Regions from separate parts of the Pseudarthrobacter sp. 1G09 genome, predicted to be linked through region 2. Evidence: riboswitches for the same ligand, from Rfam matches in the RefSeq annotation. Region 2 holds a riboswitch; each other region holds the start of a gene.

Region 1 (4,599 bases), 1.3 Mb from region 2:
GGATGCGGTGGCGGCCGGCCGTGTCTCACAACAGCAGAACGAAGAAGGTTGATTCAATGCCTACCGGCAAGGTCAAGTGGTATGACAAGGACAAAGGCTTCGGGTTCCTCGCGGGCGAGGACGGCCAGGAGGTCTTCCTGCCCAAATCGTCGCTGCCCGAGGGCGTAACGGAACTCAAGGCCGGCACCCGCGTGGAGTTCGGCGTGGCCGACGGCCGCAAGGGTGCCCAGGCCCTGGGCCTGCGCGTCCTCGACAAGACTCCCTCCATCGCCAAAGCCAAGCGGCCCAGCGCCCGCGACCTTGCGCCCCTGGTCCAGGATCTGGTGAGTGTCCTCGACAATCTCTCGGGCACCCTGTCCAACGGCAAGTACCCGGACGGTAACAAGGGCAAGACCATTGCCGCCGCCCTGCGTAAGGTTGCCGACGAGCTGGACGTTTAGGCAGCAATGAATCCGGAAGCTGAACAGCCCGACGCAGGAATGCAGGCCTTGGAACAGGAGGCAGCAGTTGTGCCCCAGGCAGCTGCCTCGGAGCGCACCGCCGTCTCCCGCGCTGCCGCGGCCGTGAAGGCGGCTCCCCAACGCAAGGCCGGCGTGCCGGTATGGCGGACAGGGAAGCCGGACGCATTCCTGGCCGCTGCCGTCGACGTTGCCAGGACTGCCCTTGAGGGAATCACCTCGGCGTCGGACATCGGTCAACACCTGGCCGCCAAAAGCGAAGGCGACCGCCTGGTGACGCACCTGTTCGAATCCAGGCTGCCTGGCTACTCGGGCTGGCAGTGGTACGCAGTCATCACCCGCAACTCCCGCTCCAAGCTGGTGACGGTCAACGAACTGGGCCTGTTGCCCTCCGAGGATTCGATCCTGGCCCCGGAATGGGTGCCGTGGGCTGAGCGGGTGCGGCCGGAGGACGCCCGGGAAGAGGATCACGAGCGGGAGCGCGCGGTTCCCGACGCCCAGGCTGCCGGGGAACCCGCCGCTGCTGCTGCCGGAGGACCGGAAGCCGAACCGGAGACTGAAATGGCAGAGCCTGCCCAGCAGGCCGGGTCTTCGGACGCTGGCCAGCCAGTCGAAGGGGAGGGCTAGCCAGCCCCCTTTCAGTGGTCGTGTTGACCCAACCAACAGCAAACGGCGCCGTCCGGGGTAAACCCGGGCGGCGCCGTCGCATGTTCTGTCGCCGGGGCCTTGCCGACGGTGGGAGCTACTTGCGCAGCTCGCCCACCACAAAGTCGATGCTGGCCAGCAGGGCCGAAACGTCCTCGGGGTCGATGGCGACGAAGGTGGCGATACGGAGCTGGTTGCGGCCCAGCTTGCGGTAAGGCTCCGTGTCCACGATGCCGTTGGCGCGCAGGACCTTGGCTACCGCGGCGGCATCAACAGAGTCGTCGAAGTCGATGGTGGCAATGACGTTCGAGCGTTCGTCCGGGTTGGTGACGAACGGAGTCGCGTAGTCAGATGCCTCGGCCCAGGTGTAGATGCGGCCGGCGGAGTCGGCGGTGCGTCCAGCTGCGAAGTCCAGGCCGCCGTTGGAGTTCAGCCACTGCACCTGCGCGTCCAGCGTTACCAGCGTGGACAGCGACGGGGTGTTGTAGGTCTGGTTCAGCTTCGAGTTGTCGATGGCGGTCTGGAGGTCCAGGAAATCCGGGATCCAGCGGTCGCTGGCTTTGATCCGAGCTGCGCGTTCGAGGGCGGCGGGGGAGAACAGGCCAAGCCACAGGCCGCCGTCGGAGGCGAAGTTCTTCTGCGGGGCGAAGTAGTAGACGTCGCTCTCGGCCACATCGACGTCCAGGCCGCCGGCGGCGGAGGTCGCATCTACCAGGACCAGTGCGCCCTCATCGGCATCCGCTACGCGCTTTACCGGAGCGGCGACGCCGGTGGAGGTTTCGTTCTGCGGCCAGGCGTACGCGTCGACGCCGGCCTCGGCCAAGGCTGCCGGGCGGGTGCCCGGGTCCGACGTGATGATGGAGGACGCATCCAGGAAGGGTGCCTTGTTGGTGGCGGCGGCGAACTTCGACCCGAACTCACCAAAGGACAGGTGCTGGGCCTTCTTCTCCACGAGGCCGAAGGATGCAATATCCCAGAACGCGGTGGAACCGCCGACGCCGAGGACAACCTCGTAGCCCTCGGGCGCGCGGAAGAACTGGCTGAGGCCCTCGCGGACCGAGCCCACGAGGTTCTTGACGGGGGCCTGCCGGTGGGACGTGCCCAGAATGGTTTTCGACGCCGCAGAGAGCGCATCGATCTGTTCCTGCCTGACCTTGGATGGCCCGGCTCCGAACCGTCCGTCCCGGGGCAGGAGGTCGGCGGGAATAGTGATGCTGGTTTCGCTCACGGGTGCTCCAATGTCGGCGGGGAGGTGGCTTTGGCCGGTCGGGCGGATAACGCCGCCCGACAGTCGGCAGTGACTGCAATACAGGCCTTTCCCATTCTGCCTGAACAGGCGTAGGCGCGGGAGCCGGAGCCGCCAAAGTCCAAACATTGAGACACGGGAACCTGGAGCCTGCAACTATTAGGACAAAGTCAAAATAGGCTAAGCTTGCCTCCGGACTATGTCGCGCCGCATGGCGGCGGATTGTGCTGGACAACGCGGGACAACGCGGAACAACGCAGGGTATTGCGCTCGAGGAGCTGAGCTGGATGACGGATCTGATCGACACTACGGAGATGTACCTTCGGACCATCCTGGAGCTGGAGGAAGAGAACATCGTTGCCCTGAGGGCCCGTATTGCCGAGCGGTTGCGCCACTCTGGCCCCACCGTGTCCCAGACCATCGGCCGGATGGAGCGTGACGGCCTGGTGGTGGTGTCCGGCGACCGCCACCTGGAGCTCACCGAGGTGGGCCGCAAACGTGCCACGGAGGTCATGCGCAAGCACCGCCTTGCGGAACGGCTCCTGGCTGACGTCATCGGCCTGGACTGGGCCTACGTCCACGACGAAGCGTGCCGCTGGGAGCATGTGATGAGTGAGCGCGTTGAGCGCCGGATCTACGAACTGCTCAACCACCCCACCGAATCGCCCTACGGAAACCCGATTCCCGGACTGGCCGCACTGGGTGGCAACCCGGAGCTGTCCTTGGCCGACGGCGCGATCAGCCTTCTTGAGGCCATGAAGACGTACGGCCCCGCCTCTGCCGTGACCATCAGCCGGTTGGCCGAACCCATCCAGGTGGAGCCCGAGCTCCTGTCCCAGCTCGACGAAGGCGGCATCCGCCCCGGAGCGGCGGTATCGCTGGAGCGTGTGGGGGACTACATTTCGGTCCGTGTTCCGGGCATTGAAGGCGCTCTGGAACTGCCTCCCGAAGTGGCTGCCCACGTATTCGTAGCCGTCAACTGACACCGTAAAAGCCCTGCTTTTACCCCGTGGGAGCTGGATCACGCAAAAATAACGGAATTGTTACTAAGGGACTTAAGCCCCTATAGTTGAACGAAAGCGTTGATACTTAAGCGTTACCTGATCTGGAGCCGAGCTCTGCCAGCGGATCAGGAGCACCAAGTCATAACTGGCAGAGGCGGGGGAACCACAACTGGCAGCGGGGGACTGCCTTGGGGTGAAGTCCGTCAGCAGCAAGCCTCTTCCAGTGAAGGAACCTTCCGGGGATTTCTCTGTGCCGCAGCTTGCTTACGGCGGACCGGGTCTGTGAACTCTCTGACCCGAATCCGACAGCTAACTTCGCAGGCTATCCAGAGAGGAAACCTTCTTGACCATGCAGACCCCCCGGGGCCGCCGCCGCGCGGCGGGCCCCGCTGCTACGCCGCGTGCTGTCGGGGCCGTCCAAGCTGCCGAGACCCCGCGCCCCCGCGATCTCCACCGTGACGCGCGCCGCCGTCGGGGTCCATTCCGCCAGATAACGGAATTCGCCTCGGCCAGCGGCATCGGCCAGAAGGCCGGCATCGCGCTTGCCGCCACCGGCCTGGTGCTTACCGTTACCGTCCCTGTCACCAGTCCCGTCATGGCAACTGACGCCAGCGGAACCGGTGCCGTTGCCGCCTCATCGGTGACGCCGCAGCCCGCAATTTCCGCGGAAGCAGGCGCCCAGATCGACTTCAGCCGCTCCGCCGTCGTCACCCAGGCGGACCCTGACGGCAAGCTCAAGCAGCTGCTCAGCGCCCAGTCCGCAGGATCGGTCTCCCGGGCTGCATCCGCCGGTACCCTGGGGGCCCCGCTGGCCACCATGACCACGGCATCGCCGTTCGGCTACCGCGTCAGCCCCATCACCGGCGGCACCGGCGACTTCCACCGCGGGCAGGACTATGTTGCCCAGTGCGGTACCTCCGTGATGGCTGCCGCCACCGGAACCGTGACCTTTGTGGGCTGGCACCAGTACGGCGGCGGCAACAGGGTGGTGGTGGACCACGGCAACGGCCTGGAGACCACCTACAACCACCTGTCGTCGTTCAACGTGAAGGAGGGCCAAACCGTCTCCCGGGGCGACGTCATAGCCCTTAGCGGGACCACCGGCGCCTCCACGGGCTGCCACCTCCACTTTGAAGTCCAGGTCAACGGCGAGGTTGTCGACCCCACCGGTTGGCTCTAGCCAAATGATGGTGGACTCTCGAATGGCCGTGACCCGCCGTGACCTGAATGTGACATTCAATCAAAA
Region 2 (4,599 bases):
CCCGGCGCAGTGCTGGCCCGGGTGGCCGGCAGCCACCTTCGGGTGGGCAGCTTCCAGTATGCTCGGGCCACGGACAACACCGAACTCCTGCGCCGGCTGGCGGACCATGCCATCAGCCGCCACTATCCGGAAGCCGCTGCGGAGGAGAACCCCTACCTCGCCCTGTACCGGGCCGTGGTGGCGGCGCAGGCCTCGCTCGTGGCGCAGTGGATGCTGGTGGGGTTCGTCCACGGCGTGATGAATACAGACAACATGACCATCTCCGGCGAAACGATCGATTACGGCCCCTGTGCGTTCATCGACGCGTTCAACCCGGCCGCCGTGTACAGCTCCATCGACGTCGGTGGCCGGTATTCATACGCCAACCAGCCGGTCATGGCCGAATGGAACCTGGCCCGCCTCGCCGAAGCCATGCTGCCGCTCATCGACGAAGACCAGGAGGCGGCGGTTCCCGTGGCGGTGGAGGCGCTGGGCGGGTTCCGGCGGCATTACAGTGCGGCGTGGTTTGGCGGCATGGCCACCAAACTGGGCCTTGCTGCGGGGAAGCCGGATACGGCGGCAGCCGAGGAGGTCTCTGACCTGGTGGACGGCGTCACCGGCATCCTCAAGGACGGCCCGGTGGACTACACGCTCTTCTTCAGGAACCTGGCCAAGGCCGCCCGGGGTGACAGTCGGCCTGTCCGCGGGATGGTCATGGACCTGGCTGCGTACGATGCCTGGGCCGAACGCTGGCAGAAGCTGGGGCCGGATGCCGGGCTGATGGACCGCACCAATCCCGCGTACATTCCCCGGAACCACCTCGTCGAAGAGGCCCTGGCCGCGGCTACCGGCGGGGACCTGGATCCACTGCACCGGCTGCTGGAAGCGGTGACGGCGCCGTACAGCGAACGCCCTGGCCTGGAGCGGTACGCCGAAGGTGCCCCGGAGGACTTCGGGACGTACACGACCTTCTGCGGCACCTGAGCCTGCCAACACAGCAAAAGGGCGGTAGCCGGGACATCCCGGCTACCGCCCTTTTTGCAGCTCTATGCGCTGGAAGCTACGTGCTCAGCAGGCTATGCGACCCGTACGTAGGAGGCTGCACCAACCCAGCTGACGGAGTGCACCTGGGTCTGGCTGCCGTTGACGCCGCCGCTGACCATCTGGCCGTCACCGGCGTACACACCGACGTGGCCCGCGGAGATGACGAGGTCACCCGGGGCGGGGGCGCCCACCACGGTGCCGTACTGGAAGAACTGGCCGGGAGCCAGGTCTCCGACGGACTTGCCGACGGCGCGCAGGGCCTTCTCCACCATGGCGGTGCAGTCCTGGGTAACGCCAACCTGGCCGTAGGCGTTGGCGAGGATGGCAGCGCCCGTGCCCGAGCCGGTGGCCGCAGGCGTTGCGGAGGCGTAGCCGAGGTTCATGCCGGTGTTGGCGGGAGCGGTGCTTGCGGCCTGGACCGGTGCCGCTGCAGGAGCAACGGCCGGAGCGGCCGGTGCTGCGTAGCCGGCGCCGGGAATGGCAATCTGGTCACCGGGGTAGATGATCGAGGAAACGTCGAGGCCGTTGGCTGCCAGGACGTCGTTCAGGCCAACCCCGTAGGCGGACGCAATGGCGCCGAGGGTGTCACCGGAAGCAACCGTGTGGACGTTGCCGGCAGCGGCTGCAGGGGCAGCGGCTACGGGCGCGGCCGGAGCCGAGTATGCCTGGACGTTAGTGGTTTCGGTGCTGTCCGGGCCGGTCACGCCTGCATGTGCCGGAGCTCCGACGCCGAACGCAATGCCCGATGCTGCGGCTACTGCGAGTGCCGGGCGTCCAAATGTCCGGGCCTGGGCCTTGGCCGTCACGGCCAAACCCTGAAGCGCGATGGAGCCGGCCGGAGTAGCGCGGTGACGGGCGGTGGTGAAATTTTTTGACACGGTTGATCGCCTCTCCCATGCCTGCGGGGTGAGCTGTCGGGTTCGGGCTGGAGATGCCCGGCCGGTAGCGCACTTCGTCAGGGACGGAAGGCGCTATCGACTTAACCCCAAGGCTTCGGTGAAGCCGCGGAAACTTGGTTCCCCCGTCCCTGCCAGCTGGAAAGCGATTGAATCCCGGTTCAGCGGCAGGGCTCGGCAAGCTGAGGGGAATGTCCCGCTTGGGAGGGACACGTGTACGACCATAACCCGACGTTCACCCGATTGTCACATTTGGATAACATACGAGTCGGACCTCTCGGATGAAGCCACCGGCCGGAGGGCGCCCCGGAACGCCGCGGTGACCTCGGATGATGCCCGGGGCCTAGCCGGTCTGGCAGGCCTGCGTAACAAAGTCATAAAGTTGCGCACGCAACGGCCCGCCGGCGGCCACTTTCAGGACACCTTCCCGGGTCCCGACGGTGACGGTGAGGGGCAGCAGGGTGCCCACTTTATCTTCCGCCACGGCGTGTGGATCGCACCGGGCGGGGCGCACCCTCAGGGCCAGGACAGTGCCGGTTTCCCCCGTCCGGACCGTCAGGTTCCGCGGCCACGGCTCAGCCCCGGACTCGGGCCCGGCCTCCGCCAGCAGGGGAGTGCCGCCCACGCTGCGCAGCGTGAGGGGCGGAGTCCCTCCAGGGGCCGTCGGCTGGGGGCTGATGCGAAGGAGGACGACGGCGGTGCGGCCGTCCGCCGCCACCCCAAGGTGCGGGTCCAGGGCCAGTCCGGCCACTTTCGCGGCGTCGGCGGCCAGGCAGAGCTCGCTATTGTTGCGCGGCAGCACGCCGAAGGGATCCGGCGCCGGAAGGCTCAGCGCTGCCGGGTGCTGTCCTTCCGCAGCGAAGGATACCGTGGCGCTGGCCTGCGGCGATGCCGTTGCCAGGTCAGCGCAGGCCGGGGGTGGAAGCTGTGCGGGCACGCTTTTGGGCTGGTGCGGCGGAAGCTCCAGGCTGCCCGCTTGCGGGGTCCACTCGATGTCCCCGTCGAACAGCGGGGAACTGACGCGCGCCAGGTCCACTGTCAGGAGACCGTCCGTGGTGTTGGTGAGCTGGAGCAGGATGGCATGCTGCCCGTACTGGTCGCGGGACTGGTTTACCTCGATGGTCACCGGCCCGGGGGCGGTGGCAGCGGGGGACGCTGCAGGGGTGGGCTGCTGCGGGGTGCAGGCCGACACCGCCAGTACTGCCGCGGTCAGGAACGGCAACGGCAGCCTGGCGTTTGCCCGTCCTGCCGTCCGTGCGGAGGCCGGGCCGCGGCGGGCTGGTGTGGTGCTTGGTGTGATGGCGCCGGCCATGGGCACAGTCTAGGGCTGCGGCGCGGCTTCCGTCTCTGCTGGATAACAATCCACAGCTGTAAACCCTCAACCTGTGGTTGAGGCCGTAGGCTACGGGACTATGCCCCTGTTCGTTACCAAACTGAAGTCCCCGGTGCTCGGAGGACTTCTGGTGTTTGCCCTGCTGGGCGCAGCCCTTGTTCCGGCGTCGGCCGCGGAGCTCCCGCCGGAAAGATACCCCTCATGGGAGGACGTCCGGAAAGCCAGGGAGTCTGAAGCGGGCACAGCGGCCGAAATCACCCGGATCGGCAGCCTCCTCGCCGGTTTGCAGGCGGACGCAGGAACGCTTGGCGGCGCGGCCGTGACGGCTGCGGCGGAGTACGCCACTGCCGAAGCCGCACTCACCGCAGCCAACAGCCGGGTCGAAGCCCTGGCGGCGCAGTCGGCAGCAGCCAACGGGGAACTGCAGCAGCACCGCAGGGAGATCGGCGCCCTTGCCGTGCAGTCGTACAAGACCGGTGCAACCACGGCCGGATTCTTCATGGCCCTGGACGCCCTTGAGTCCGGCAGCGTCCACGGACTCAACATAGTGGAGCTGGTGGGCGCGAAGACGGCCGGCCTGGTGGACCGCGCGGCGTCCTCCGCGAAGGTGGCATCGTCCCTGGGTGAACAGGAGAAGGCCGCACGGTCCGAACGGGAAAACCTGGCCAAGGAGGCAGGAACCAGGCTTGCCGGGGCCAGGTCGGCGCAGGACGCCGTAGCCCGCCACATCAGCGAAGAGCAGCAGCACGGCGGGGAACTCACGGCACAGCTGGCCTCACTCAAGGGAACAACCGCGGCCGTTGAGGGGGAGTTCCGGCAGGGCCAGGCCGCCCTCGCCGCTTACGAAGCCTCGCAGGCAGCGAAGCGGGCCGCCGCCCGGGAACAAGCCCAACGGGACTCGGATCGGGCGGCGAAAGCCGCAGCGGACGCCCGCGTGGAGGTGCCACCGCCCGCGGCCGCGGCGCCGCCGGGTGCTGCCGGTCCCGCGCCGTTGAAGCCCGCGCCGTTGAAGCCCGCCCCGGCGGACCCTGCCCCGGCGCCCGGGCCCCCGGCCCAGCCGGGGCCGCCGCCCGTCGTCGTACCCTCCGTTCCCGGTGGTGCCGTGAACGATCCTGCCGGAGCGAAGAGCTACGCCGCCGGACGCCTGGGCGCCTACGGCTGGGGCCAGGATCAGTTCCTGTGCCTGGCGCAGCTGTGGACCAAGGAGTCGAACTGGCAGACCACGGCCACCAACCCCTACTCGGGCGCCTACGGGATCCCCCAGGCATTGCCGCCCGGGAAGTACGCGAGCGCCGGCAGTGACTGGCTGACCAGCTACCGGACCCAGGTTGAGTGGGGTCTGGGATA
Region 3 (4,599 bases), 1.5 Mb from region 2:
CCTGATCCGACGGAAGCAACATGCCGGGCCGGCGCCCACGTTTGAGCGTCCTGTGGTGCGCGATGTCGTAGCGGACGCCATGCACCACGACGGCGGCACGCACGGCCGCGGAACGGACCACGACGGCGGGACGCACCTCCGAGGGTAGGTTCACCGACGGCGGGACGCACCCGGGCGTGCGGGTCAGGCACCAGTAGCCCGGAACCAGGGACTCCGGCAGGGACAGCGCCGGATGATAGTTTTGAGCAATGCGCACTCTCGTTGTGGACCACCCGCTGGTCGCCCATAAGCTCACTGTTCTCCGGGATAAGAACACCCCTTCGCCCGTGTTCCGGCAGCTGACCGAAGAGCTGGTGACCCTGCTGGCGTACGAGGCCACGCGCGAGGTCCGCACCGAACCCGTCACTATCGAGACGCCGGTCAGCACCACTGTGGGCACGGCCTTCACCAAGCCCACGCCGTTGGTGGTCCCCATCCTGCGCGCCGGCCTCGGCATGCTGGAGGGTATGACCAAGCTGGTCCCTACTGCAGAAGTGGGTTTCCTGGGCATGGCCCGCGACGAGGAAACCCTGGACATCATCACCTACGCAGAGCGGCTGCCCGAGGACCTTACCGGCCGGCAGGTCTTCGTCCTGGACCCCATGCTTGCCACGGGCGGAACCCTGCGCGAGGCCATCAAGTTCCTGTTCAAGCGCGGGGCATCGGATGTCACGTGCATCTGCCTGCTGGCGGCTCCGGAGGGCCTGGCCAAGCTGGAGGAGGAACTGGGCGAAGCAAACGTGCACATCGTCCTTGCATCGATTGACGAGAAGCTGAACGAAAAGTCCTACATCGTTCCGGGCCTTGGGGACGCGGGTGATCGCCTGTACGGCATCGCCGGCTAACCGCATTGACCGGGCGGAAAGCCTTCCGCAATATGGGGTCCGGCCGTAGCCTGTGGCAATGGACTGGAAACTTGAACTCGTGTTTGTCCCCGTGTCCGATGTGGACCGCGCCAAGGATTTCTACGTTAACAAGGTTGGTTTCAACGCCGACTTCGACGAACGCCCATCGGAGTCCATCCGCTTCGTTCAGCTGACCCCGCCCGGTTCAGCATGTTCCATCTGTATCGGTGAAGGCCTCACGGACGCTCCTCCGGGTACAGGCTCCAACCTCCAGCTGGTGGTCAGCGACATCCAGGCCGCCCACGACCACCTGAAGAACAACGGCGTGGATGTCAGCGATGTGGACGTCCAGGACTGGGGTCATTTCGTGTACTTCGCAGACCCCGACGGCAACCGCTGGGCCGTCCAGTACATCCCGGGACGGTAACGGCACGTCCCGGCCCAATCCGCTCGATGGCCGGAAGCCATCCCAAAGCCTGCTGCCTAACGCACGGAAGAACTGCTGCCTCGCACGCATGGCTGTGGAGACGACGACGGCCGCCGCTGAACCGGGAAGGTTCGGCGGCGGCCGGTCGGAAGGGCCTCAGCCAGTGAGGGCTTTTAGTACCAGTTGTTGCCCAAGTGGAAGTTCAGGGCGCCACACGGCGACTGGTAACGCTCCTTGATGTAGTTCAGGCCCCAGTTGATCTGGGTGCGGTAGTTGGTCAGGTAGTCGGGGCCGGCGCTCGCCATCTTCTCGGCGGGCAGGGACTGGACGATGCCGTAGGCGCCGCTGCTGGCGTTGGTGGCGGTGGTGGTCCAGTCGGATTCCTTGGTCCACAGGGTGACCAGGCACTGCATCTGGTCCTGTGCCCACCCGTAGCTGGCCAGCTGGCCGGACGCGTATGCCTGTGCGCCCGCAGGATCGTTGACGGCAACGACGGGAGCAGGCTCGGGAGCGGGAGCAGGCTCCGGTGCGGGAGCAGGTGCCGGTTCCGGTGCGGGCGCTGCGGCCGGGGCAGGTTCTGCCGCGGGTGCGGGCGCCGGTGCCGCCTCCTGAGGCTGCACCTTGAGCTCGGCGGGCGCCGACGCAGCCGGGTTCGAGCGGATTTCACTCTTCTCGATGCTCATCTGGGAATCGGCGGCCGCGGGGGACTCGGAGCCGGCGGCAGCCACACGGGACATGGCGTCGGTGGCCTGGCCTGCGGCGCCCACGCCCACCAGCATCGCTGCGGACACTGCGAGGACCGCGGCGCGCTTGCCGAAGGAAGACTTCTTGCGGGTTTCAGGCTGCGCGCTGTGGCTCGGAGCCGATTTTGGGCGCGGTTTTACCGTGAATTTAGACATATTTGATTCGCCTCTCACACCTGCGGAGTTAGCTGTCGGGTTCGGATGAGGGCATCCGGCCGCACGGCAAATACACGTGCTGGCTTAACCCCAAGGGCAGTACTGCGTTGCCCGGGACGTGGGTCCCCCGCCTCTGCCTTAGTTCAAGCGAAATCCGGGAAGTGGCAGAGCTTGGCGTCATCCGGATATGCGGCCCGAACGGGAACCGCACCATATCGACGGTACAGGAGAGCGGCGCTTAAGTCACATTTAGGTAACAGACGTCACGACGACGGCGCGTCGCCTTGGCAAATTCAGGCTACGGTCGGCAGGCGCAGCGCGAACTCCGTCATCCCGGGCCGTGATGTGACCGTTACCCGGCCGCCGTGGGCTTCCACGATGGACTGGACGATGGACAGGCCCAGCCCGCTGGTGCCCTCGGCAACGGCCGCGCCGGCCTGGTCGCCGCTGCCCTTGCGGGCCGCGTCTGCGCGGGCGAAGCGTGAAAAGACCTGGTCCACGAAGTCCGCCGGGATGCCTCCGCCGTCGTCCGTGACCGTCACGATGGCCGCGCCATCCGGAGCCGTGCCGACGCCGGCCACCACGGTGGTTCCGGCAGGGGTGTGTTTCCGGGCGTTGGACAGCAGGTTCATCAGTACCTGCCGCAGCTGCGCGCCGTCCCCGTTGACCAGCACCGGCTCCGCGGGAAGATCGAGCCGCCAGGTGTGGCTGGGGGCCATGACCTTTTCGTCGCTGACGCTTTCCACCACCAGCTGCGTCAGGTCCACCTCGGCCAGCTTGAGCGGCTGGCCCTCATCCAGCCGCGCCAGGAGCAGCAGGTCCTCCACCAGTGCCGTCATCCGCTCGGACTGGCTCTGGACCCGGGCCAGCGATTTCTGGCCGTCGGGAGTGAAGTCCTCCGTCATCCGCATCAGCTCGGTGTAGCCGCGGATGGCGGTCAGTGGGGTACGGAGCTCATGCGAGGCGTCAGCCACGAACTGGCGCACCTTCGTTTCGCTCTTCTGCCGGGCTTCCAAGGCGCTGGCCACGTTGTCCAGCATGAGGTTCAATGCATGCCCCACACTTCCCACTTCGGTGCCCGGGTTGGAGTTCGACGGCGGCACGCGGACGGCGAGCGCCACCTCGCCGGCGTCCAGGGGCAGTTCAGACACCCGGGTGGCAACCTCCGAGAGCTGTTCCAGGGGTTTCATGGTGCGGCGGATCAGCACCGTTCCCACCAGTCCGACCAGCAGCAGTCCGCCCAGCGAGACGAACACGAAGGTCCACACGAAGGACCTGAGGGTACTTTCCTTGGCGGCCAGGGGGAGCCCCGTGACCAGGGTGTCACCGGAGCTTGTCTGGACCGCGATCAGCCGATAATCACCGCTGGACATGGAACGGTCCACGGGCCGGGAGTTGGCATCGAGCGCAAGGAGCGTTTCCTTGTCCTCCGTGGACAGGGGCTGGCGGGTGGTGTCCGAGGCGAGGAAGCCGCCTGAACTCACCTGGCCGCTGCGGATGCTCGCGTTGACGGTGCCGATTCTTTGGCCCCGGGCGTCCAGGGGGTCCCGTCCGTTGAAGCCGCCAAAGGGCGGGCGGCCAGGGTTGTCGGCAAGGTTGGCGGCCTGGCTGAGCTGGTCGTCAAGCTGCCGGGTCAGGAAGGCGTCCATCGATGCGTAGCTCACGATGCCAACGGCACCGCAGATGGCGATGAGCAGGGCCATGGCCAGGGCGATCAGGCGGGTACGCAGGTGCCAGGTTGCCGGCCTGAGCCAACTCCGGGTGTAGGGAGCTTCTGTAGAGGCCATGGCGAGCTACTCCGCCGGCTTGATGACGTAACCGGCCCCGCGGACGGTGTGGATCATGGGCGGATGGACGGCGTCGATCTTCTTACGCAGGTAAGAGATATAAAGCTCGACGATATTGGCCTGGCCGCCGAAGTCGTAGTCCCACACCCGGTCAAGGATCTGCGCCTTGCTGATGACCCGCTTGGGGTTTTCCATGAGGTAGCGGAGCAGCTCAAACTGGGTGGCCGTCAGCTGCACGTCATCCCCGGCGCGGGTGACTTCCCGGGTGTCGACGTTGAGCACCAGGTCGCCAACCACCAGTTCGGCAGTGTCCATGGCTGCGACGCCTGAGCGCTGGACCAGCCGGTGCAGGCGGAGGATGACTTCCTCCATGCTGAACGGTTTGGTGACATAGTCGTCACCGCCGGCGGCCAGGCCGACGATGCGGTCCTGGACTGCGTCTTTAGCGGTCAGGAAGAGTGCTGGCACCTCCGGCGCGAAGGCGCGGATCCTGCCCAGCAGCTCTACACCGTCGAACCCTGGAAGCATCACGTCCAGCACCAGTACGTCGGGGCGGAAGTCCTTGGCCAGCTTCACTGCCTCGGGCCCGTCCGCTGCCACTG

Evidence for each region. A riboswitch is a leader RNA that binds a small molecule or an ion and turns the genes downstream of it on or off. The one in region 2 is predicted to bind cyclic di-AMP.
Region 1: another riboswitch for cyclic di-AMP. It lies ahead of ACP3TD_RS05205 (M23 family metallopeptidase); the one in region 2 lies ahead of ACP3TD_RS11315 (LysM peptidoglycan-binding domain-containing protein).
Region 3: another riboswitch for cyclic di-AMP. It lies ahead of ACP3TD_RS04590 (hypothetical protein); the one in region 2 lies ahead of ACP3TD_RS11315 (LysM peptidoglycan-binding domain-containing protein).

The regions. Positions count from the first base shown of each region.
Region 1 is NZ_CP188306.1:1,110,731-1,115,329, forward strand. Features, by position in the region: gene ACP3TD_RS05185 (cold-shock protein) at 57-440, shown strand; gene ACP3TD_RS05190 (DUF3027 domain-containing protein) at 447-1,085, shown strand; gene serC (phosphoserine transaminase) at 1,201-2,331, opposite strand; gene ACP3TD_RS05200 (metal-dependent transcriptional regulator) at 2,637-3,332, shown strand; cyclic di-AMP (ydaO/yuaA leader) riboswitch at 3,474-3,692, shown strand; gene ACP3TD_RS05205 (M23 family metallopeptidase) at 3,703-4,533, shown strand.
Region 2 is NZ_CP188306.1:2,453,264-2,457,862, reverse strand. Features, by position in the region: gene ACP3TD_RS11320 (protein adenylyltransferase SelO) at 1-963, shown strand, start outside; gene ACP3TD_RS11315 (LysM peptidoglycan-binding domain-containing protein) at 1,056-1,901, opposite strand; cyclic di-AMP (ydaO/yuaA leader) riboswitch at 1,905-2,077, opposite strand; gene ACP3TD_RS11310 (hypothetical protein) at 2,263-3,231, opposite strand; gene ACP3TD_RS11305 (lytic transglycosylase domain-containing protein) at 3,332-4,599, shown strand, end outside.
Region 3 is NZ_CP188306.1:965,948-970,546, forward strand. Features, by position in the region: gene ACP3TD_RS04575 (phosphatase PAP2 family protein) at 1-148, shown strand, start outside; gene upp (uracil phosphoribosyltransferase) at 249-884, shown strand; gene ACP3TD_RS04585 (glyoxalase superfamily protein) at 943-1,311, shown strand; gene ACP3TD_RS04590 (hypothetical protein) at 1,485-2,210, opposite strand; cyclic di-AMP (ydaO/yuaA leader) riboswitch at 2,214-2,370, opposite strand; gene ACP3TD_RS04595 (HAMP domain-containing sensor histidine kinase) at 2,504-3,997, opposite strand; gene ACP3TD_RS04600 (response regulator transcription factor) at 4,004-4,599, opposite strand, start outside.